DNA from 2 places in the Streptomyces sp. NPDC058751 genome. Region 1 is predicted to be linked to the other one. Evidence: riboswitches for the same ligand, from Rfam matches in the RefSeq annotation. Region 1 holds a riboswitch; the other holds the start of a gene.

Region 1 (11,863 bases):
CAGGTGATGGGGCTGCTGCGGGCTCTGTCGCCGCTGGTGGAGCCGCTGAGCCTGGACGAGGCGTTCGTGGACCTGGAGGCGGGCGGGGCGGCGTGGGACGAGACGTCGGCGCGGCTGGCCGGTACCAGACTGCGCGCGGACATCCGGGCCCTCACGGGGCTCACGGGATCGGTGGGGCTGGCCGCCTCCAAGATGCTGGCGAAGATCGCCTCGGAGCAGGCCAAGCCCGACGGTCTCGTCCTGATCGACCCGGGCACCGAGCGCGCGCTGCTGGGGCCGATGCCGGTGCGGACCCTGCCGGGCGTGGGGCCGGCCACCGGTGACCATCTGCGCAGGGCCGGCATCACCACCGTGGAGGAGCTCGCCGAGGCGGGCGAGGACGAGCTCGTACGGCTGCTGGGGAAGGCGCACGGGCACGCGCTGTTCGCGATGGCGCTGGCCCACGACGAGCGGCCCGTGGTGGCCGAGCGGGAGACCAAGTCGGTGTCGGTCGAGGACACGTACGACGTGGACATCCACGACCGGGTCCGGGTGGGTCTTGAGGTGCAGCGGCTGGCGGACCGGTGTGTGCGGCGGCTGCGCGGGGCCGGGCTGTCGGGGCGGACCATAGTGCTGAAGGTCCGCCGGTACGACTTCTCGACGCTGACCCGGTCCGAGACGCTGCGGGGACCCACGGACGACCCCGGCGTCGTCCGGGAGGCCGCCGCCCGGTTGCTGGAGGGCGTGGACACGACCGGTGGCGTCCGGCTGTTGGGGGTCGGCGTCTCCGGGCTCGCCGACTACACGCAGGAGGACCTGTTCGCGCAGGCACAGGCCGCTGCCGCGGGGGAGGCGGTGGCCGAGGAGCACGTCGAGGACGAGCCGTCGGAGGTGGCCGCCGTCGCCGAGGGGGAGACGCGGGCGGAGCGGCGGTGGCCCTCCGGGCACGACGTGCGCCATGCCGAGTTCGGGCACGGCTGGGTGCAGGGGAGCGGGCTGGGGCGGGTCACGGTGCGGTTCGAGACGCCCTACTCCGGGCCGGGCCGGGTGCGGACCTTCCGGACGGACGATCCGCGGCTCGAACCGGCCGACCCGCTGCCTCTGGTGGAGCGAGGACCCGAGGACGGCGGCGGGCCGCCGGCCGGTCCCGGGGCATCGGGGGCGGGGGCGCAGGAACCCGGATTGTCCGCTCCGAACCCCGGGCCGCCCGTCCCGGAACCCGGGACACCCGTTCTGGAGCCAGGGGCGTCCGTCCCGGCCCTCTGGCGGCCTGCGCCGGAGCCCGGGACGCCCGCCCCGGAATCAGGCGCGCGGAGTCCGGCGGTGTCGGCTCGGGAAGCGGGGACGCGTGGTCCGCGGCCGCCCGGCCCGGCGGACGGGACCCGGAGCCCCCGGCAGCCGGTTCCGGAGGCCGGGACGCGGGGTTCCGGGCCCTCCGTCTCGGGTGCGGGGGCGCTGGGCCCTGGTTCGTAGGGCGGGGCGGGACGGTTCTGCGGGTCAGGGATCCTCCGAGCCCGCGAGGCGGCCGAAGTCACGGTCCGGCGGGGGAGGGGACGCGACGTCGAGGCCGTAGTGGTGGTAGAGCTGGAGTTCCTGTTCGGGGGAGAGGTGGCGCCCGACACCGAAGTCCGGGGCATCCTTGATCAGGGCCCGGTCGAAGGGGATGCGCAGGGTCCCCTCGACGATCTCGCTGGGCTCCAGGGGCACGAAGGCGTCCCTGCTGAACAGGCCCGTGCGTATGGCCGCCCACTCGGGGACCCCGGTCGCGTCGTCGAGGTAGACCTCGTCGATCGTGCCGATCTTGGTGCCGTTGCTGTCGAACGCCTTGCGGCCGATCAGGTTGCGCGGATCGATGTCGGTCTGCACGGTCCCTCCAGTGGTCGCAAACTCATCCGTAAGTACTACAAAAGAGCACATCTGTGAAGGCGGCCACTCGAGCTCACCTCCAGTCGCCGCTGGTACGCTGGCAAACGGCTGCTGATCCCGTGCGGGAGAGTCCTCCGGATTTCACCGGGGGCGCCGAAGGAGCAAATCCTCCCCGGAATCTCTCAGGCTCACGTACCGCACGGACGAGGTCACTCTGGAAAGCAGGGCGGGTGTCGATGGCCTCCGCTCTCACCGACGGTGAAAACCGGATCGTCCGATCGACCATCCGGTGAAGCTCTCAGGTTGAGATGACAGAGGGGGAGGCCGTCGGGGTACCCGTGCCGGGGTGCCCCTCGAAGGTCGCGTCAGACCAGGAGGCCTCCGCCATGACCGCCCCTCGCATTCCGCTCTCCGAGCTCGAACAGGGAATCCCCTTCGAGCAGCGCCACATCGGACCCGACTCCGAAGCACGGGCCAAGATGCTCGCGCAGGTCGGATACGCCTCGCTCGACGAGCTGACGGCCGCCGCGGTGCCGGACGTGATCAAGAACGTCGAGGCCCTGAAGCTGCCGGCCGCGCGCACCGAGGCCGAGGTACTGGCCGAGCTCCGCTCCCTCGCGGACCGCAACCAGGTGCTCGGCTCGATGATCGGCCTCGGCTACTACGGGACCTTCACGCCGCCGGTGATCCTGCGCAACGTCATGGAGAACCCGTCCTGGTACACCGCGTACACGCCGTACCAGCCGGAGATCTCGCAGGGTCGTCTCGAGGCGCTGCTGAACTTCCAGACCGTCGTCGCCGAGCTGTCCGGGCTGCCGACCTCCGGAGCCTCCCTCCTCGACGAGGGCACCGCCGCCGCCGAGGCCATGGCGCTGTCCCGCCGCATGGGCAAGAACAAGAAGGGCCTCTTCCTGGTCGACGCGGACGCGCTGCCGCAGACCATCGCCGTCATAGAGACGCGTGCCGAGCCGACCGGCGTCGAGATCGTCGTCGCCGACCTCTCCGAGGGCATCCCGGCCGACCTCGCCGGGCGCGAGATCAACGGCGTGCTGATCCAGTACCCGGGCGCCTCCGGTGCCGTACGCGACATCAAGCCGATCGTCGAGCAGGCGCACGAGCTGGGCGCGGTCGTCACCGTCGCCGCCGACCTGCTCGCCCTGACCCTGCTGACCTCGCCCGGCGAGCTCGGCGCGGACATCGCGGTCGGTACGACGCAGCGCTTCGGCGTGCCGATGGGCTTCGGCGGTCCGCACGCCGGTTACATGGCGGTCCGCGAGAAGTTCGCGCGCAGCCTCCCCGGCCGACTGGTCGGCGTGTCCGTGGACGCCGACGGGCACAAGGCGTACCGCCTCGCCCTGCAGACGCGTGAGCAGCACATCCGCCGGGAGAAGGCGACCAGCAACATCTGCACCGCCCAGGTGCTGCTCGCCGTCATGGCCGGCATGTACGCCGTCTACCACGGTCCCGACGGCCTGCGGATCATCGCCCGGCGTACCCACCGCTACGCCACGGTCCTGGCCGGCGGACTCACCGCCGGCGGCGTCGAGGTCGTGCACGGCGCGTACTTCGACACGCTCACCGTGCGGGTGCCCGGCCGTGCCGCCGAGATCGTGGCCGCCGCCCGCGACCACGGTGTCAACCTCCACCCCGTCGACGCCGACCACGTGTCGATCTCCTGCGACGAGACGACCACGCGCGAGCAGCTCGCCGCCGTGTGGACCGCGTTCGGTGTCGAGGGTGACGTCGAGGCGCTGGACGCGAGTGCCGAGGACACCCTGCCGGCCGCGCTGCTGCGCACCGACGCGTACCTCACGCACCCCGTGTTCCACGAGCACCGCTCCGAGACCGCGATGCTGCGCTACCTGCGCAAGCTCTCCGACCGCGACTACGCGCTCGACCGCGGCATGATCCCGCTGGGCTCCTGCACCATGAAGCTCAACGCGACCACGGAGATGGAGCCGGTCACCTGGCCCGAGTTCGGCCAGATGCACCCCTTCGCGCCCGCCGACCAGGCGCGGGGCTATCTGAAGCTCATCCACGAGCTGGAGGACCAGCTCGCCGAGGTCACCGGCTACGACAAGGTGTCGCTCCAGCCCAACGCCGGTTCGCAGGGCGAGCTGGCCGGTCTGCTGGCGGTCCGCGGCTACCACCGCGCCAACGGCGACGACCAGCGCACCGTCTGCCTCATCCCGTCCTCCGCGCACGGCACCAACGCCGCCAGCGCCGTGATGGCCGGCATGAAGGTCGTCGTCGTGAAGACGGCGGACGACGGCGAGATCGACGTCGTGGACCTGCGCGCCAAGATCGAGCAGTACCGCGACGAGCTGTCGGTGCTGATGATCACGTACCCCTCGACGCACGGTGTGTTCGAGGAGCACGTCGCCGACATCTGCGCCCAGGTGCACGAGGCCGGCGGCCAGGTCTACGTCGACGGCGCCAACCTCAACGCGCTGGTGGGCCTCGCCAAGCCGGGTCACTTCGGCGGCGACGTCTCGCACCTGAACCTGCACAAGACCTTCTGCATCCCGCACGGCGGCGGCGGCCCCGGCGTCGGCCCGGTCGCCGTGCGCGCGCACCTGGCGCCGTACCTGCCGAACCACCCGCTCCAGCCCGAGGCCGGTCCCGCGACCGGTGTCGGCCCGATCTCGGCCGCTCCCTGGGGCTCCGCGGGCATCCTGCCCATCTCCTGGTCGTACGTCCGGCTGATGGGCGGCGAGGGCCTCAAGCGCGCCACGCAGGTGGCCGTGCTCTCCGCCAACTACATCGCCAAGCGCCTTGAGCCGCACTACCCGGTGCTGTACACCGGCCCCGCCGGCCTGGTCGCGCACGAGTGCATCATCGACCTGCGCCCGCTCACCAAGGCGACCGGCGTGAGCGTCGACGACATCGCCAAGCGTCTGATCGACTACGGCTTCCACGCGCCGACGATGTCGTTCCCGGTGGCCGGCACGCTGATGATCGAGCCCACCGAGTCCGAGGACCTGGGCGAGCTCGACCGGTTCTGCGACGCGATGATCGCGATCCGGGCGGAGATCGAGAAGGTCGCCGACGGCGAGTGGCCGGTGGACGACAACCCGCTGCGCGGGGCGCCGCACACGGCCGCCGCGCTCGGCGGTGCCTGGGAGCACCCGTACAGCCGCGATGTGGCCGTCTTCCCGGCCGGTGTCTCGGCCGCCGACAAGTACTGGCCGCCGGTGCGCCGCATCGACCAGGCGTACGGCGACCGGAACCTCGTGTGCTCCTGCCCGCCGCTGGACGCCTACGAGGACTGATCGGCGCTCGGCACGCGGACGCGCACGAGGAGTGATCGTCCTCGGACATGCGTCGGGGCCGGTTCGGAGAGCACGTCTCCGGGCCGGCCCCTCGTGTGTCTGGGCGGCCTGTCGGGGCCGCCCGGGGTCGTGCGCGGCTCAGGCGGCCGTCATCACCTGCGTGCCGCCCAGCGGGCGGTGCGGGGCGATGATCTGGCCGTCCGGCAGGAGCTCACCGGTGTCCTCGAAGAGCAGAACGCCGTTGCACAGCAGGCTCCACCCCTGCTCCGGGTGATGCGCCACGAGGCGGGCGGACTCCCGGTCGGCTGATTCGGCTGAGGGACACAGTGGCTGGTGCTGGCACATGGATGGGATCTTTCGCTGGGTCGAGAGGTGAGTGGTCGCTGTGCTGTCTGTCTTGCGGCTCGAAGTACTCATTGCCGCCCCCCGTTGGTGTGTGGTCCGGAACCCAGTGTTGCCCCACGGGCGCCGATCCGCAGGGATTTGAGGGCACCGCTTCTCACAGGTTGATGACGCATCACCCGTGCGGAGGGTTCACCCCAACTGCGCTGTCCTTTCGGGTGGTTCGGGGTGGTCGGATCGGGCTAGTCAGATCGGTCGCGGAGCATGTTCTTCCTCGTACGAGCGGTCATCGGCCCTAACGAGCGAGACCCTCTCGGGGTTCGTGGCAGCGGTGTGCCCCGCGGCAGGTCTACCCGTGCGGGGCACGGCCGCGGGGCACGGACGCTCGGGGCGGGCCCCGTTCGGGGCCGGGGCTCAGGCGGGTGAGATGAGGAGCGGCGCGGGGGTGACCCGGTGGGTGAGGACCGGCAGGAGTTCGGTGACGAGGTAGGGCCGGTGCGCGGCGATGCCGGGCGGGGCGGGTGCGAGCGGGACCAGCAGGTCGGTGGCGGCCGGATGCCCGGTGGCGCCGTCGGCGGCGCAGTCGCCGTGCAGCCAGAGCGTCAGCATGTACAGCTCCGGAACGGACAACAGCCTTGCCTGGTAAGGCTGTTGCAGGGCCTCGGCCTGCCGCAGGGCGCGCTCGGTGGCGGTGACGTAGGGGCCTTCGAAGAAGTGCGAGAAGGCCCAGCCGTCCGGGGTCAGCATGGTGTCGGCGGCGGCCACCGCGCGGTCGCCGCTGCGGATGAGGAAGCGCCACCCGGCGAGCCGGGTGGCGGAGGCACCCGCGGGGGTGATGCGATCCAGGACGTGGACGGGCAGCGGGAGTTCGGGGGTGACGGGTCCCTGGGCCAGGCGCAGGGACGGGGTGCGGGCTTCGCGGACAGCGGTGGGGGAACCGAGTGCCGTGAGGACGGTGCGCAGGGCGGGCGCGGGAGCCAGGGGTACGTGCAGCGGCATGGTGGGTCGCCTCTCATTCGACAGGCACAGTGGCGCGAGGGCGGGGGCGGACGGCGCTGTCAGCTCTCGGGTCAGAGGTGGCGAGGGGTCTGGATCCGCCGACAGGATGTCGCCTGCCGCCGTGACGGCAGGACCTAGGACCGCGAGCGCCGACTCTCTGCCTCGGTAGTGGAGTTTATACGACACGTGTTCAGACGGTGTTTCGTCTAGTCGTGCCGAATTAGAGGAACAAGTCGATATCCGGTCGGCGAAATGCGGGATTCATCCCGGTTCTGCGCGATCGAATCGCGGTGACCTCGGAATACTTCGCCCGAGCGGTCGGCCGATTCTCGTCGGCGTTTTTCACGAGATCATCCCGGCCGACAAACTTGCTGAATGCTCCATGCCCCGTGAATGTGCCCGGGGCCGATGTCCACACTAGCGGTCGAAGAGCGCGCGCGGGGCGTTATGGATCGTGTTGCCTGGGCATCATCCCCCGTGACCCGGGACGCCAGGGCCGGAACGTCGGCCTGCCCATCCGAGGAGGGACGCTTCGATGGGGGAGAAGGTCGTGGCAGGGCCGTTCGGCCTGTCTGATCGGCAGCGGCACCGCGACAAGCTCCGACAGTGCCTGACGGGGCTGGAGCGACTGCTGGAGGAGAAGCGGTTCGACCGCCCGAAGAACCTGATGGGCCTGGAGATCGAATTGAATCTCGCGGGGCCCGACGGCATGCCCAGAATGATGAACGGGCAAGTACTCGAAAGGATTGCGAGCCGTGACTTCCAGACGGAACTGGCCATGTTCAACCTGGAAGTCAACATCGCCCCGCACCGATTGGGCGGCCGGGTATTCGACCGGCTGGCCGAGGAGATCCGTACCTCGCTCGCCTATGCCCACCGGAAAGCCAGCGAGGTCGACGCCGGAATCATCATGATCGGTATTCTGCCGACGCTCGGCCAGGACGATCTGGTGTCCTCCAACCTGTCGGAGGTCGACCGCTACACGCTGCTCAACGATCAGATCGTGGCCGCGCGCGGAGAGGACTTCGAACTCGACATCGACGGGGTGGAGCGCCTGGTCTGCAGGACGGCGTCCATCGTGCCCGAAGCCGCCTGCACCTCCGTGCAGTTGCACCTCCAGGTCACCCCGGGCATGTTCGCGGACGTGTGGAACGCGGCACAGGCCGTCGTGGCCCCGCAGATCGCGATCGGCGCCAACTCGCCCTTCCTGTTCGGGCGCGAGCTGTGGCGGGAGTCGAGGCCCCCGCTCTTCCTGCAGTCCACCGACACCCGGCCGCCGGAGCTGCAGGCCCAGGGGGTCCGGCCGCGCACCTGGTTCGGCGAACGGTGGGTCACCTCGGCGTACGACCTCTTCGAGGAGAACCTGAGGTTCTTCCCGCCGCTGCTGCCCATCTGCGACGAGGAGGACCCGCTCGCCGTCCTCGACGCCGGTGGCGTGCCCAGACTCGCCGAACTGGTGCTGCACAACGGCACGGTGTACCGCTGGAACCGGCCCGTGTACGGCATCGCCGACGGCGTCCCGCACCTGCGCGTCGAGAACCGGGTGCTGCCGGCGGGACCGACCGTCACCGACGTCATCGCCAACGCGGCCTTCTACTACGGCCTGGTCCGCGCGCTCGCCGAGGAGCAGCGTCCGGTGTGGACCCGGATGTCCTTCGAGGCGGCCGCCGCCAACTTCGACGCGGCCTGCCGGTACGGCATCGACGCGCGTCTCGAGTGGCCGCGGCGCGGCCGCTACGGCGGGACCGCCCAGGTGGACGCCGTGAACCTGGTGCGCGACGAGTTGCTGCCGCTGGCCGCCGCGGGCCTGGACGCCTGGGGCGTCGAGCCCGCCGACCGGGACCTCTACCTGGGCGTGATCGAGGACCGGTGCCGACTGCGCGTCAACGGCGCGACCTGGCAGGCGGCCACCTTCCACAGGGCCCTGGAGAAAGGACTCGGCCGCGAGGCCGCGCTGGCCGCGACGACACGGCGCTACGGCGAGCTGATGCACATCGGCGACCCCGTGCACACCTGGCCGGTCGGACTGCCGGAACCGGTCCCGCTGGGGTGACGCGGAGCGCGTACGGGCGGTCCGGGCGTACCGGAGGCGGGCGCGCGGTCGTCCGGGCCGCCCCCGCGCGGTCGTGGTCAGCCGGGGCTGCCCGCTCCGGCCGCCGTGATCGCCTTGAGCATCGCCGCGTGGATCTGTGAGGGCTCGTTGACCCGCTGGCCGGAACCGCCGGTCGCCCTGGCGATCTGGTCGACCTCCCGCCGGTCGCTGTCGGGGCCCACGGCGATGGCGATCAGCGGTACCGGGCGCTCCGGGTCGGCCAGCTTCTGCAGCTCGGCGACGAGAGCGGACCGGGAGATGCTGCCGGGGTCACGGTTGACCCCGTCCGTGAGGACGACCAGCGCGTTGAACCGGCCCTTCGCGTAGGAGGCGACCGCCTCCTTGTACGCGGCGAGCGTGGTGTCGTACAGACCGGTCTCTCCGTGCGGCTCCGGCTTCAGGGCCTTGAAGGCGGCGGTCAGCTTCGCGCGCTGGCCGCCCTTCTTCCTCCCGTCCCCGAGCCGCCCGGTCGGCACGAGGACGCGGTAGTCCTTGTCGCCGTCGAGCTTCGTGGAGAACTTCCACAGCCCGATCTCGTCCTCGGCGGTGAAGGTGGCGAGCGCCTGCAGCAGGGACTCCTTGGTGACGTCCATACGGGACCGGCCGTCGTCCGGCAGCGTCACGCCCATGGAGGAGGAGGCGTCGACGACCGTGGTGATCCGGGCGCTCTCCACGGTGATCGTCCACATGCCGAGGGCCTCCTGGACCGTGCCCTTCGACACGGAGTCGGTCAGGACGCTCGTGTACGGCTGCGGGGACCGTCCGCCGGCCTCTGCCACGAGCGTGGCCGACGGGCTCTCCGCGTCCGTGCGGAACCCGAAGATCCGAAGGAACTGCTGGGGTGCCGGCTCTCCGAGCAGGGTCATGAACCGCAGGGCCGCACGGCCCTCGTCGGTGCTCAGCCGCGGCTCGTCGACCAGCGTGTACGGGTAGTCGAGCAGCGGCGAGCCGTCCTCGGGATAGAAGAGGTCGAGGTCCTGACCGCTGTCCTGGGCCCTGTTGTGCGCGAACGCCGCCTGCTCGGAGAGGATCAGCGCCTGGTTGCGGCCGGCGTCGGTCCGCCCGGTGCCCGAGCCCTCGCGGGGCAGGGTGCCGAAGAGCTCGGTGCCGCTGTCGGACGTGCGGTGGGAGAGGGTCTCGGCCATGGCCGCCGCCCGGACGTCACCGTCCTTCACGGCGGAGGCGGCCGCGCCGATCCTGGCCAGCGCCAGCAGTCCCGTCGAGCTGCGGGCCGGATCGACCGCGCCCAGCCCGAGCTTCTTGGCCCGCATCGTGTCCCCGGCCAGCTCGGTCCAGGTGTACGTCTTCGAGGGCCAGCCCAGTTTCCTGGCGGCCGACGGGACGACGGCGACACCGACGGGGGAAGAGGCGACGTTGCCGAGGCTGGTGACCTGTGTGGCGGCACTGGTGTCGGCGACCCGCTCCACCCAGGCGTCGGAGTCCGGAACCCACACCTGCGCCCCCGGTTTCCTGCCCGCCTTGAGTGCGGCGGCCACCTCGTACGACTCGCGCGCGATCACGCCGACGTCGAGACAGCGGCCGTCGGAGGCGACGTTCTTCTCGCGGGCGTCACGGGCGACGGCCCGGAGCGCGGGCGCGATGTCCGGCGAGGCGGCCACCTCGATGTGCACGACGTCGTCGCAGGAGCTCTCGAAGGAGAACAGGCCCCCGCGGACCGCGGCGACCGTGCCTCCGACGAGGGTGAGGACGAGTGCCGTCGCGAGGGCGGTGTTGCGGCGGCGTGCGCGGATCCGGGGGTCGGCGGAGCCCGCCCGTCGCGTGTCGGGCAAGCTGTGACGTCCCATGACGGTGAGGTCCTCCAGGGTGAGCCTGATCGGTGGGACAGCCGTAGAACAGGAGAAGGGGGACGTTCGCCCCGTACGGTGCCCGCCCCCGACGGCCTGTCGCGCACGATCTTCGTAACTTCTTTCGAGACCCTAGCGGGGCGGGGACGGGGACGCGGCGGGAATACCCAACTGGAGGCGGGAGTGCAGGTGGAGGCGGGATCGGTGGCCGGTTCTTTTCCGGGGGAGAGGCCGACCCCACGGATTCTCCGGGACGAGACACTGCTCGTCCTGGCGCTGTCGCTCGGCGCGAGCGGGGTGTCCGCGCTGATCAGTTTCGTCGGGTCGGTCACGAAACCCGGCGGGCTCAAGGACCAGGCGGCCACCCTCAACGCCTCGGCGGCGCCGGGCCGTCCCTGGCTCGACCTGGCCTGGCAGCTCTTCGGCATCGCGTCCGCCCTGGTGCCGGTCGCGCTCGTCGCGCACCTGCTGATGCGTGAGGGCCAGGGGATGCGCGTGATCGGTTTCGACCGTACGCGTCCCTGGCCTGACCTCGGGCGCGGTGCCCTGGTCGCGGCGGTGATCGGCAGCACGGGGATCGCGTTCTACCTGGCGGCACGCGCCTTCGGCGCCAACCTCACGGTGGTGCCCGAGGCGTTGCCCGACGTCTGGTGGAAGTTCCCGGTGCTGATCCTCTCGGCCGTGCAGAACGCCGTGCTGGAGGAGGTCATCGTCGTCGGGTATCTGCTGCGCAGACTCGGGCAGTTGGGCTGGACACCGGGGACGGCGCTGATGGCGAGCGCGGTGCTGCGCGGCTCCTACCACCTCTACCAGGGCATCGGCGGATTCATCGGCAACATGGTGATGGGCGTGGTCTTCGTCTACCTGTACCGGCGTTGGGGCCGGGTCGGGCCGCTCGTGGCCGCGCACTCGCTGCTCGACATCGGCGCCTTCGTGGGGTACGCGCTGTTCGCCGAGAAGCTGGGCTTCCCGATGGCATGAGGGGTGGTCGCGGAGGCTGAGCGACGGCAGGCGAAAGGGGCGTACGAGATGGTCGTACGCCCCTTTCCCGTGCCGCCGCGCGCGTGCGGGGCGCGCCGCGCCGGACCCGGTGGGTGCGCTACACGAGCAGGTCGCCCTCGATGACCGTCACCGCGTGGCCCGAGAGCAGGGTGCGGTCGCCGCGCACCTCTGTGCGGACCAGGCCGGAGCGCGGGGAAGCCTGCAGGCCAGTGAGGGCGGGACGGCCCAGGCGCTTCGACCAGAAGGGGGCCAGGGCCGTGTGGGCGCTGCCGGTGACCGGGTCCTCGTCGATGCCGACGTTCGGGAAGAAGCAGCGCGAGACGAAGTCGTAGCCCCGCGAGGGGTCTTCGGCGCGGGCGGTCGCGATGATGCCGCGCTCGGAGTGGCGGGCGAGAGCCCTGTGATCCGGGGTGAGGGCGCGGACCGTCTTCTCGTCGGCGACTTCGACCAGCAGGTCACCGGTGTTCGGGCCGGTGTCGAGGGCGCTGAGCGGCTCGGCGCCCAGT
Region 2 (11,863 bases), on a different contig from region 1:
GTGACGCCGTACACGTCGACGCTGCTGCCGTTCGCGAGCACCGGGTCGACGGCGACGTAGATCGGTGTGCCGCCCGGGGTCGTGCCCGTCCTCACGTCGAACTTCCCGATGGTCGCCGTCGCGAGGTAGGTGGCCATGGGCCGGCTCTCGCGCCAGTGGGTGACCGTGGAGGCGCCCTTGTCGCGGGTCGACACCAGCCGCCCGTTGGAGACCGCCGTCAGGCCCTTGGGGGCCGTGATGCGGATGTCGTAGGTCGCCTTGTCGGAGGGGTGGTCGCTGGAGGGGAACCAGGTGGAGGCGGCGTTGGGCTCGCAGGCGACGAACACACCGTCCGCGGTCTTCATCCACCCGTACTCGGAGCCGAACACGATCGGGCCGCCGAGCGGCTCGGGGACCCCGCCGTAGGTGACGGTCACCCTGAAGTCCTTGCCCCTGGCCAGCGGGCCGCGCGGGGTGACGCGGATCTCGTCGCCCTCCCGCGTGAAGCGGGCCGTTCTGCCGTTCACCACGACCTCGGCGACGTCCAGCTTCTGGAGGTCCAGGTCGAAGGAGGAGAGGTCACGGGTGGCCCGGGCGGTGAGGGTCGTGACGCCGTCGAGGCGGTCGGTGCCGGGGTCGTACGCCACGTCGAGGGCGTAGTGGCGGGCGTCGAAGCCGCCGTTGCCGAGCCGGGGGAAGTACGTGTCGCCGATGCCGTCCGCGCCGGGGGTGGGGGCCGAGGAGGCGGCGACGAGGAAGAAGGAGGCCGTCGCGGTGGCGAGCGCGCCTAAACGTGCCGAACGGGAGAGTGCCATGTCGCGTCCCTTTCGTACGTGTTGCCGATCGTTTCCGATCAGACGGACACGCAGGACTGTGCACTCTCCCGCTCGGACATGCTCACGACTTTGCCAAGTCGTCATGACCTACCGGTCAGTTGACTCCTGGCGGTCGGCTTCCGCGACCGTGGAGTCCGACGCCGTGGCGGCGGGCTCGGCCGGAGCCTCGACCGACGCCAGGTCGACCGCCTGCCCGGCACCCGAGAGCAGGACGACGTCCTGCGGGGCCTGGTCCGGGCCGTTCTCCGGGTGGTGGCAGGCGACGCGCTGACCGGGCCTCACCTCGAGGAGCAGCGGCTCGGTCGTCTTGCAGACCTGCGTGGCCTTCCAGCACCGGGTGTGGAACCGGCAGCCGCTCGGCGGCTTGAGCGGGGAGGGAACGTCACCCTTGAGCAGGATGCGGTCGCTCTTCGTGCCCCGACGGCTCGGGTCCGGCACCGGCACGGCCGACATGAGCGCCTTGGTGTACGGGTGCATCGGCGTCTCGTACAGCTTGGTGCTGTCGGCGAGTTCGACCATCTTGCCGAGGTACATCACCGCGACCCGGTCCGACACGTGCCGGACGACCGAGAGGTCGTGCGCGATGATCACGTACGTCAGGCCCAGCTCCTGCTGGAGGTCGTCCATGAGGTTGACGACCTGGGCCTGGATCGACACGTCCAGCGCGGAGACCGGCTCGTCGGCCACCACGAGCTTCGGCTTGAGCGCGAGCGCGCGGGCGATGCCGATGCGCTGGCGCTGACCGCCGGAGAACTCGTGCGGGTAGCGGTTGTAGTGCTCGGGGCTGAGGCCGACGAGCTCCAGCAGCCGCTGGACCTCCTTCTTGACCCCGCCCTCGGGCTCGACGCCCTGGAGCCGGAAGGGCGCCGAGACGATCGAACCGATGGTGTGACGGGGGTTGAGGGAGCCGTACGGATCCTGGAAGATCATCTGGATGTCACGGCGGAGCGGGCGCATCTTCGCGGTGCTGAGACGCGTGATGTCCCTGCCCTCGAAGTGGATCGAGCCGCCCGTCGGGTCCTGGAGGCGGGTGATGACCCGGCCCATGGTCGACTTGCCGCAGCCCGACTCGCCGACGACGCCCAGGGTCTCGCCCTTGCGCACCTCGAAGTCGATGCCGTCGACCGCCTTCACCGCCGCGACCTGGCGCTGAAGGATGCCCTTCTTGATCGGGAAGTGCTTGGTCAGACCCTCGACCCGGAGCAGCACGTCGCGGTCCTCGGGAGCCGACGCCTGCCTCGGGACCGAGGCCCCGGCAGCGTCCGTCTTCTTCGTCTCACTCACAGCTTCGGCGCAATCTCTTCGGTCCAGATCCGCGTACGGTCCTCGGTCGAGAGGTGACAGGCGGACCAGTGTCCGCCGTCGGCCAGCTCGAGCTCGGGACGCACCGTACGGGTGACGTTCCCCTTGGGGAGGTCCGCGTACGGGCAGCGCGGGTTGAAGGCGCAGCCCGAGGGGACGTTGATGAGGCTGGGCGGCGAGCCCTTGACCGGGATGAGCCGTTCCGAGGTGTCGCGGTCGATGCGGGGCATCGAGCCGAGCAGACCCCAGGTGTAGGGGTGCTGCGGCTTCTCGAAGACCTCGACCAGCGGACCGCGCTCCACGCACCGGCCGCCGTACATCACGAGGACGTCGTCGGCGATCTCGGCGACCACACCCAGGTCGTGGGTGATCATGATGACCGCGGAGCCGAACTCCTTCTGCAGGTCCCGGATCAGGTCGAGGATCTGCGCCTGGACGGTCACGTCGAGGGCGGTGGTCGGCTCGTCCGCGATGAGCAGCTCGGGGTTGTTCACCAGCGCCATGGCGATCATGGCGCGCTGGCGCATACCGCCGGAGAACTCGTGCGGGTAGCTGTCCACGCGCTTGCCCGGCTCGGGGATGCCGACCCGGTCCAGCATCTCGATCGCCCGCGTGCGGGCGACCTTCTTGCTGACCTTGTGGTGCACCCGGTAGGCCTCCACGATCTGGTTGCCGATCGTGTAGTACGGGTGCATCGCGGACAGCGGGTCCTGGAAGATCATCGCCATCTCGCGGCCGCGGAGCTTGCGCACCTCGTCCGGGGAGGCGGAGACCAGTTCCTGGCCGCCCAGCCAGATCTCGCCGGACATCTGCACGTTCTTGCCGCGCGTGCCGAGCCGGTGCAGACCCATGATCGCCTGCGAGGTGACCGACTTGCCGGAGCCGGACTCGCCGACGACGGCGAGGGTCCGGCCCTTCTCCAGCGAGAAGGTCAGTCCGTCGACGGACTTGACCAGACCGTCGTCGGTCGGGAAGTGCACCTTGAGGTCGCGGACCCGGAGGAAGGCCTCGGACGCCGTGCCGGCGCCGGTGTTGGAGAGTCCGGTCACGAGAGCCTCACCCGCGGGTCGGCGGCGGCGTAGAGCACGTCCACCAGGAGATTTGCGATCACTACGAAGAAGGCGGCGAGCAGGGTCACGCCGAGGATCTTGGGCAGGTCGTTGTCGGTGATGCCCTGCACCGCGTACTGCCCGATGCCGGGCAGCGAGAAGACGCTCTCGGTGATGACGGCGCCGCCGAGCAGCAGACCGATGTCCATGCCGAAGACGGTGATGATCGGCGTGAGGGCGGCCCTCAGACCGTGCCGGACGACGACCGTGCGCTCACCCAGACCCTTTGCGCGGGCCGTGCGGATGAAGTCCTCGTTCATCGTCTCCAGCATGCCCGAGCGGGTGAGCCGGGCATAGATGGCCGAGTACAGCAGAGCCAGCGAACACCACGGGAGGAAGAGGGTGTTGGCCCACTGCGAGGGGTTCTCGGTGAGCGGGACGTAGTCGTCTCCGAAGAGGGGCCACGTGAAGTGGAAAAGCAGGAGCGCCAGGTTGCCCGTGAAGAACATGGGCAGCGAGACACCGGCGAGCGCGATGCCCATGAAGGTCCGGTCGAGGATCGAGCGCGGCTTCAGTGCCGAGACGACACCGGCCACCACACCCGAGACCAACCACAGTACGGCGGCACCTGCGGCCAGCGAGAGGGTGATCGGAAGGCGGGAGGTGAGCTCCGGCCACACTGCCTGGTGGTTCTTGAAGGAGTAACCGAAGCAGGGTGTGTCGCAGTGCACCGTGGTGGGGCCGAGGTCGTAGTTGGCGCCGGCCACGATCCCCTTGATGAAGTGCCAGTACTGGACGTAGACGGGCTGGTCCAGACCGAGGTTGTGCTTGACAGCAGCAATGTCCGCCGGTGACGGGCTCTTGCCGATGTACTGCTGCGCCATCTGGTCCGCTGTCTGGCCGGCAAGCCGTGGCAGCAGGAAGAAGATGGCGAAGGTGACCGCGGAGACGACCAGCAGCAGGATCACTGCCGCGAACGTCCGGCGGAGGATGTACGAGATCACGGGGATCGGCGCTGGTGCCCGCGGACCTTTCGGCCCGCGGGCACCAATGCCTTCACCTGCCTTCCGGGGCTGCTACTTCGACGCGACGCCGATGTTGAGGTAGTCGTACTGACCGCTGAAGGCCGCCGAGGAAACCAGGTTGGTGTAGGTCGTCGGGCGGGCCAGCAGGACCTTGAAGTAGGTCAGCGGGACGAGGACTGCGTCGTCCATGGTCTTCTTGTCGATCTGCGTGTAGATGCTGTTGCGCTCGGCCATGTCCTGCGTGCCGATCGCCTTCGCGAGCAGGTCGTTGACGTCCTTGTTGTCGTACTGCGACAGGTTGGTGTTACCGGACTCGCCGATGGCGCTGCCGTTCAGGATCTGCTGCAGGAAGCCGTAGCCGGAGGGCCAGTCGGCACCCCACTGCATCATCTCCAGGCCGATGTTCTCCTTCTTGGTGAACTTCGGCACACCCGCGTAGTCGGTGAAGTACTTACCGGACGGGTACTGCTTGAGGTTGGCCGTGATGCCGACCTTCTTCAGCGAGTTGATGATCGCCGTGGCGGCGTCCACCTCCTGCTGACGGTCCGAACGGGCCGAGATGTTGGTGGTGATCTTGTCCTTGCCGCAGGCCTTCAGCTGCTCCTTGGCCTTGGCGACGTCACCCTTGCTGCCGGCCGACGCGTAGACGTCGGACTTCTCGTAGCCCGGGATGTCCGGCGGGAGGACCGTGGTGGCGATGTCGCCGCGGATCGGGCCGCCCTCGGCGGTCTGCACCGAGACCTTGTCGATCGCGAACTGCACGGCCTTGCGGCACTCGACCTTGTCGAACGGCGCCACGGTGGTGTTGATCGCCATGTAGACGAGACGGCCACCGTAGGTGTTGTCCGTGTTGGCCTTCTTCGAGGCGTCGGTGAGCACCTGCGCCTGGGTCGCGGCCTGGACACCCGTACCGGCGAGGTCGATCGCCTTGCCCGCGAGGACGTCCTTGTCGATCGTCTCCGGGTTGACCTTCAGCTTGACGACGATCCGGTCCGGCAGCTGCTTGCGCAGCGGGTCCGTCTTCGCGTTCCACTTGTCGTTGCGGACGAGGACGGCTTCCTTGCCCTCGGCGTAGCTCTCGAACTTGTACGAGCCCGAGGACACGATCTTCTTGACGTAGTCGACGCCGGTGTCCTTCGCCTGCGGCACCGGGGCCGTCTGCGGCGAGGCGACCAGGTAGTCGAACTCCTGGAAGGCCTGCTTCAGGTGGAAGACGATGGTGGTGTCGTCCGGGGTCTCGATGGAGGAGAGGCCCTTGCCGCTCTTGTCCTTGTAGGGACCCTTGTACTTGTCGCCGCCGACCATGAACTGCTGGAAGTAGTTCGGGCCGAGGGAGAGCACGTCACGCGCGAAGTTGGAGCGCTCGACGGCGTACTTGACGTCCTTCGAGGTGATCGGCGTGCCGTCCTCGTAGGTCAGGCCGGCGCGCAGCTTGTACGTCCAGACCTTGCCGCCCTCGCTCGGGACACCCTTGCCCTCGGCGAGGTCGGGGACGAGGGTGTTGCCCTTGTCGCCCGGACCGGGCTGGAAGGTCATCAGCGGGCGGGCCCACAGACGGCTCAGGTTGTACATGTACGCGTAGTACGTGTTGCCCGGGTCGAACGAGTCCGGGACGTCGGACAGCTCGTAGGTGAGCGTCCCGCCCTTCTTGTCCGACGCGTTCACGACGCCCTTGGTCGCGGCATCGGCGCCAGCCGACTGCGTGCCGTTGTCGTTCTTGTTGTCATCGGCCTTGCTGCAGCCCGTGAGGAACAGGCTGGCGGAACCGATGGCCGCGATCGCGGCCAGCGCTGACCTTCGCATGATGGGGGCTTTCTCCTCCATTGTTGGAAACTTTTCGATCTCTCGGTGGCAGTCGTCAGCGACTGCGCGGGTCGAGAGCGTCGCGGAGACCGTCGCCGAGCAGGTTGAACGCCAGGACGGTCAGGAAGATGGCAAGGCCCGGGACGACCATGTACGCGGGATCGACCTGGTAGTAGGTGACCGCCTCGCGGAGCATGCCGCCCCAGGACGCCTGCGGCGGCTGGATGCCCACGCCGAGGAAGCTCAGGGACGCCTCGAAGAGGATGTTGGTCGGGATGAGCAGCGTCGAGTAGACGATGATCGGGCCGACCAGGTTGGGCATGAGCTCCCGGAACAGGATGTACGGCGCCTTGGCTCCCATGCCGCGGGAGGCGTCCACGAACTCGCGCTCACGCAGGGCCATGGTCTGGCCTCGGACGATCCGGCCCAGGTAGGGCCAGTTGAAGAAGCCGATCACGAAGATGAGCACCGCGAGGTGCAGCGGCAGTCCGTTGAGACCGAACGCGCCGCCCTGCAGGCTGGCGGAGATGGAGATCGCGAACAGCAGGAGCGGGAAGGCGAGGAACGTGTCCATCAGCCGGCTGATGATCGAGTCGACCCGTCCGCCGTAGTAACCCGCGACGACACCGAGGATCGCGCCGATGACGTTCGACAGGATGGTGGCACCGAAGGCGACCACCAGCGACACCCAGGAGCCCTCCAGGATTCGGGTGGCGATGTCGCGTCCGAACTTCGGGTCCACGCCGAGCGGGTGGTCGGCGCTCATGCCGCCCAGGTCGCCCTTGGGCAGCGAGGTGTTCGGGTCGATCAGGTCCTGGTTGAAGGCGTTCGGGTCCAGCCCCAGCATCGACTGGAGAGGCCGGGCGAGGATCGCCATCAGGACGAGCAGTACGACGATGACACCGCCGGCAACCGCCACCTTGTCGCGCTTGAAGCGCGTCCAGGCGATCTGTCCCAGGGAACGGCCCTCGATCTGCCCCTTGCCGGTTCCGGCGAGCACAGCCTCTGGCTGCGCTTCCGATTCCGCCGCGGTGGTCTCGATCGGTGCGGTCACAGTGACCCGACCCCTCTCGCCGGTGGTGACCGGCCTACGACTGCCGCTGTCTGCGGCTTGGTTCACTTGCTCGCCGGGAAGTCGACCGCAGATGGTGCGGCCCGGTGACCCGGTCGATGGTTCGACTTGCACTCGCTCACAGGATCGATCGATCCGGTGTCTGATGGGCGAGTCTTCAGTGCCGCCACGATCAGGTGCCAGGCCTCATGGAGAAACTATGCGCAACCGTGATGCTTGTTGAGGGATTCCGTTATCCGAACAGTGGGTAACGAGAGTCGGACGATTGCCAATTGATCTCAAAAGACTCACAGAGTCCGTTTTGACCAGGAGCCCCGCCAAAATGGGACAATAGGCACATCTATCCGCTTCCCTGCAGGTCAGCAGCATGGAATGCACGCTTCACGAAGGCTGTGTGCAGTCTCATGATGCCAGCAGTTCTCGCACGGTTATGCGAGGGGGTCCGGAATCCGGAACGCTCTCAGTAACCGCCGCGGGCCGGCGGATAGCCGTAACCGCCCGCCGTCGGCGCCTGCGAGGGAGCCGCGTGGGCCTCGCGGTCGTAGAACGGGCGTGCGTTCGCACGCAGCCACATCGCCACCGGGTCGAACTCGTCCGACATCGCGACGGTGGAGACCGGCAGCCCGTCCGGAACCGCGCCGACGGACTGCTGCATCATCGCCCGGACCGAGTCGACGGCGGGCGGCGAGGTGTCGTACACGTCGAGACCGATGGCCAGATACGGCGCCCCGAGAGTGGGTTGGACCCAGGCGCGGCGCAACGACCGTACGGCCGGGGTGCGATGGGCGTTCTGCGTGAGCAGGGCGTAGAACTGCGGGATCTCGATGCCCGGTTCGGACAGGCTCAGCGGGCCGGCGGGCTGCCGCTCCAGACCCGTGGCGATACGGCGCAGATCCAGCCACGGGATACCGAGGCCGCCGTTCGGAGCGTGCGGATTGAGCCAGAGGCCGAAGTGGTCGGGGTACAGGGTGCGGGCGACGTCCAGCCCGTCCACGACCTCGTAACTGCGGTTCCAGCCGCTGGCCGAGAGCTCCTGGGCGGAGGTGACGCAGGGCGCGTACCCGAAGCCGTCCACCTCCATGTTCCCGTACTGGGCGTCCGGAGAGCCCGCCTGGCCGTGCCAGAGCAGCATCCACACCTGGCCGGAAGACGGTGTCGCGAGCGCGCGAAGGAGCGCCTCGTAGGCGTCGTAACGCCCGGGAGTCACCTGGCGCAGCATGTGCTCGACCTGCCCGGCCGCGGCCGTGCCCGACGCGCTCACCCTCAACCGCCCCTTCGCGAACAATTCACGACGAACTCATCCCTTGTGCCCGAGGTACCCCGGTTTACCGACATGGGTCAACACCTCGACCAGGCCATGAAACCAGCTTATGCGGCGATCGTGCTCCGCCGGGTGAAGCAGTCGAGAGCCGGGAACCCCCGCGCGGGGCGACCCGGAACCCCCGCGGCGGGGGTGCGCGGCCCGGCCGGGCGCCCCCGCCGCGGGCGCCTTTCAGTGGCCGTGCTGGTAGAAGGGCCGCACCCGGTCCCGCATCCAGTCGGCGACCGGATCCTGCGCCACGTCGAGGAGGACCAGGTTCACCGGGACGTTCACCGGGACACGGCCCAGGGCGCGGCCCAGGGCGTCCAGGGGCAGGGCCCGGACGTCGCCCTCCCACGCCGAGAGCTCGACGCCGACGAACATGACCGGTGCGTCGCCCTCGATGCTGGCCAGACAGCGGCGGGCGCTCAGGACGACGCCGGTCGCGGCGAACTCCGCCGAGGCCGCGGCGAGGAAGTCCACCGGGTCGTCCTGCCAGTCGGGCTCGAAGAGCCGCACGCGGCCCCCGGTCGCCGCCCCGTCCAGCTCGGTCCGCCCGGCCCGGCACAGCTCGGCGACGGCCGGCGGCGGCAGCGGCACGCCGACCACGCCGTCCGGGTTCACCACGATGCCGACCTGCGGGGGAAGACCGCGGGCGAACTCCACGGCGGGCGCGATCGTGTACGACATGTGGCCGCCGACGACCTGGCGGAACTGCTCCTCGGAGCTGAAGACGGGGACGTGGACCTGGCCGCCGATGTCCATGGTGGGCAGGTCGAGCGGACCGGTCTGCGGGCCGCCGCCGTTGGGCAGCGGCACCCACACGAAGCTGCGCCCGAGCACCTCGACGATGCGGGCGGCCGCCGAGGGCCCCGGCACGCCGAGGGAGGAGGACAACACCTCCTCCAGCTCGTTGCCGGGCCAACCGCCGTGCGGATGGGGGTGCGCCTGTGCCGGGAAGTCCATCTGTCTACCGTCCGCTTCGAACCATTGTTCCGGCTGGAAAGGTTAGGGCCTGCGCGGCGGATCGGGGCCGGGGACGGCCCGCGGACCCGCGTCCTCCCGCGGACCCGCGTCCGCGTCGTGGTCCGCCGGACGGGCCCGGTGGGTCCGCGCGGTCCGTCAGTGGCCGAAATCGATGCTTCGCAGCACGTCCGCCGCCTCTCGGTCGATCAGTACCGCGGAGCCGCACCCCCGGGGCAGGTTCCCCCGCTCGGCGGAGCGCAGCAGCCGGGCGATCGCGCCGCGGTGGCGGGCGAAGGCGTAGCGCGAGACGCCCCGGCCGCGCTCGCGCTGGCCGTCCAGCGCGGTGGCGGGCGTGACGTCGAGCAGCAGCAGGTGCAGCGCACCGCCACGGCGCCGGGCCTCGCGGGCGAGCCAGCGGCGCACCCAGGCCTGCGTACCGCAGTCGTGCACGACGAGTCCGCCGCCCTCGCGCAGGACGCGGCGCAGGCCGGCGTAGTGCGCGAGGCGGACGAGGGGGCGGTAGAGCGCGTACGGCACCAGCCCGGCCGCCCGGCCGTCCCAGCGGTCGCGGGTGTCCTGCGAGTCGACGCGCGTGCCCCGCACGGCCCGCCGCATCAGCGTCGACTTGCCGCTGCCGGGCAGTCCGCTGACGACGACCACGTCGTGCGGCCCGAAGCGCAGGCCGCGCGGGCTGCGTCCGGCACGGTCACGGAGATCCCGCACGACGGCCGCGGGACGCGCCGCGCGGGCGGCCCGCGCGGGTGCGCCGGGCTGCCCGGGAAGTGCGAGACCCGAGGTCGTCGCGTACGCCGAAGTCCTGTTCACCGTGATCGTCCTCCCCTTGGATGTGGAGTCCCATCCCCGTCGAGTGTAAAGAGAAGGTAATGCCCTGCGCTTCCCCATTTCGTGCGCGGACTGCCACAGCCCGGTCACAGATGGCGGGCTGCCGTGATCCGGCGGCCCGTGCGATGATGGCCGCGCCAACTGCATACCGGCCGCTTGAATCCGCGCGGGAGAGTCCTGGGTAGGTGTTACCCGGGCGCCGAAGGAGCAAGTCCCTCCCTTGAATCTCTCAGGCACCGTTACCGCGCGGGCGAGGCACATCTGAAAAGCGGGCCGCTCCGCCGGCTCCACCCAAGGTGCAAGTCACGACCACCGTTTCGCGGGGTCTTGATGAACCTCTCAGGTTCCGATGACAGATGGGGAGGAACGACCTCGCCGTCATGCCCTGGGAGCCAGACCGATGAGCAGCAACGCACCCCGTCGCACCGCGCTCGATGCCCTGCATCGTTCGCTCGGCGCGACCATGACCGACTTCGCGGGCTGGGACATGCCCCTGCGCTACGGCTCGGAGCGCGACGAGCACGTCGCCGTCCGTACGAAGGCCGGTCTCTTCGACCTCTCCCACATGGGCGAGATCACCGTCACCGGACCGCAGGCCGCGGCCCTCCTGAACCACGCGCTGGTCGGCAACATCGCCACCGTCGGCACCGGCCGCGCCCGCTACACCATGATCTGCCAGGAGGACGGCGGCATCCTGGACGACCTGATCGTCTACCGGCTCGCCGAGCACGAGTACATGGTCGTCGCCAACGCCTCCAACGCCCAGGTGGTGCTGGACGCCCTGACCGGGCGCGCCGCCGGTTTCGACGCCGAGGTGCGCGACGACCGTGACGCGTACGCGCTGATCGCCGTGCAGGGCCCCGAGTCCCCCGGCATCCTCAAGACGGTCACCGACGCCGACCTCGACGGCCTGAAGTACTACGCGGGCCTGCCGGGCACGGTGGCCGGTGTCCCGGCCCTGATCGCCCGCACCGGCTACACCGGCGAGGACGGCTTCGAGCTGTTCGTCGCCCCCGCCGACGCCGAGAAGGTGTGGCAGGCGCTCACCGACGCGGGCGCCCCGGCCGGTCTCGTCCCCTGCGGTCTGTCCTGCCGCGACACGCTGCGCCTGGAGGCTGGCATGCCGCTGTACGGGCACGAGCTGACCACCTCGCTGACCCCCTTCGACGCCGGTCTCGGCCGGGTCGTGAAGTTCGAGAAGGACGGCGACTTCGTGGGGCGCGCGGCGCTCCAGGAGGCCGCCTCGCGTGCCGAGCAGAACCCGCCGCGGGTCCTCGTCGGCCTGATCGCCGAGGGGCGCCGCGTGCCGCGCGCCGGGTTCTCGGTCGTCGCCGGCGGCGAGGTGATCGGCGAGGTCACCTCCGGCGCCCCCTCCCCCACGCTGGGCAGGCCGATCGCCATGGCGTACGTCGACGCCGCGCACGCCGCGCCGGGCACCGCCGGGGTGGGCGTGGACATCCGAGGGAAAAGCGAGCCGCACCAGGTCGTCTCGCTCCCCTTCTACAAGCGCCAGAATTGAATCCTCCCTGACCACGAAGGCAAGGGATTCCTGACTCACGCTGCTCGATGACCAGGCAAGCCATCGAGTCTGACGCGATCAGCGCCAGCCGGGTTGAAACCAGCCCGGGAAACGACACAACCGTAGCACGCAGCAACCGGCTGATTCCCCCGCGTAATCAAGGCCGTAC

Evidence for each region. Region 1 has a riboswitch for glycine ahead of gcvP (aminomethyl-transferring glycine dehydrogenase). Riboswitches for the same ligand answer to the same signal wherever they lie in the genome.
Region 2: it holds a riboswitch for glycine, as region 1 does, so the genes downstream of both, gcvT (glycine cleavage system aminomethyltransferase GcvT) here and gcvP (aminomethyl-transferring glycine dehydrogenase) in region 1, are expected to answer to the same signal.

What each region holds. Positions count from the first base shown of each region.
Region 1 is NZ_JBHYPZ010000008.1:202,192-214,054, reverse strand. It holds gene ACFW6B_RS10925 (DNA polymerase IV) at 1-1,452, shown strand, start outside; gene ACFW6B_RS10920 (PRC-barrel domain-containing protein) at 1,477-1,845, opposite strand; glycine riboswitch at 1,958-2,053, shown strand; gene gcvP (aminomethyl-transferring glycine dehydrogenase) at 2,232-5,117, shown strand; gene ACFW6B_RS10910 (DUF5999 family protein) at 5,256-5,462, opposite strand; gene ACFW6B_RS10905 (hypothetical protein) at 5,874-6,458, opposite strand; gene ACFW6B_RS10900 (glutamate--cysteine ligase) at 6,994-8,511, shown strand; gene ACFW6B_RS10895 (substrate-binding domain-containing protein) at 8,589-10,355, opposite strand; gene ACFW6B_RS10890 (CPBP family intramembrane glutamic endopeptidase) at 10,539-11,336, shown strand; gene ACFW6B_RS10885 (PhzF family phenazine biosynthesis protein) at 11,455-11,863, opposite strand, start outside.
Region 2 is NZ_JBHYPZ010000003.1:298,546-310,408, forward strand. It holds gene ACFW6B_RS05085 (M1 family metallopeptidase) at 1-794, opposite strand, end outside; gene ACFW6B_RS05090 (ABC transporter ATP-binding protein) at 903-2,099, opposite strand; gene ACFW6B_RS05095 (ABC transporter ATP-binding protein) at 2,096-3,166, opposite strand; gene ACFW6B_RS05100 (ABC transporter permease) at 3,163-4,170, opposite strand; gene ACFW6B_RS05105 (ABC transporter substrate-binding protein) at 4,243-6,015, opposite strand; gene ACFW6B_RS05110 (ABC transporter permease) at 6,050-7,048, opposite strand; gene ACFW6B_RS05115 (enhanced serine sensitivity protein SseB C-terminal domain-containing protein) at 7,527-8,327, opposite strand; gene ACFW6B_RS05120 (enhanced serine sensitivity protein SseB C-terminal domain-containing protein) at 8,559-9,332, opposite strand; gene ACFW6B_RS05125 (AAA family ATPase) at 9,489-10,163, opposite strand; glycine riboswitch at 10,333-10,430, shown strand; gene gcvT (glycine cleavage system aminomethyltransferase GcvT) at 10,576-11,694, shown strand.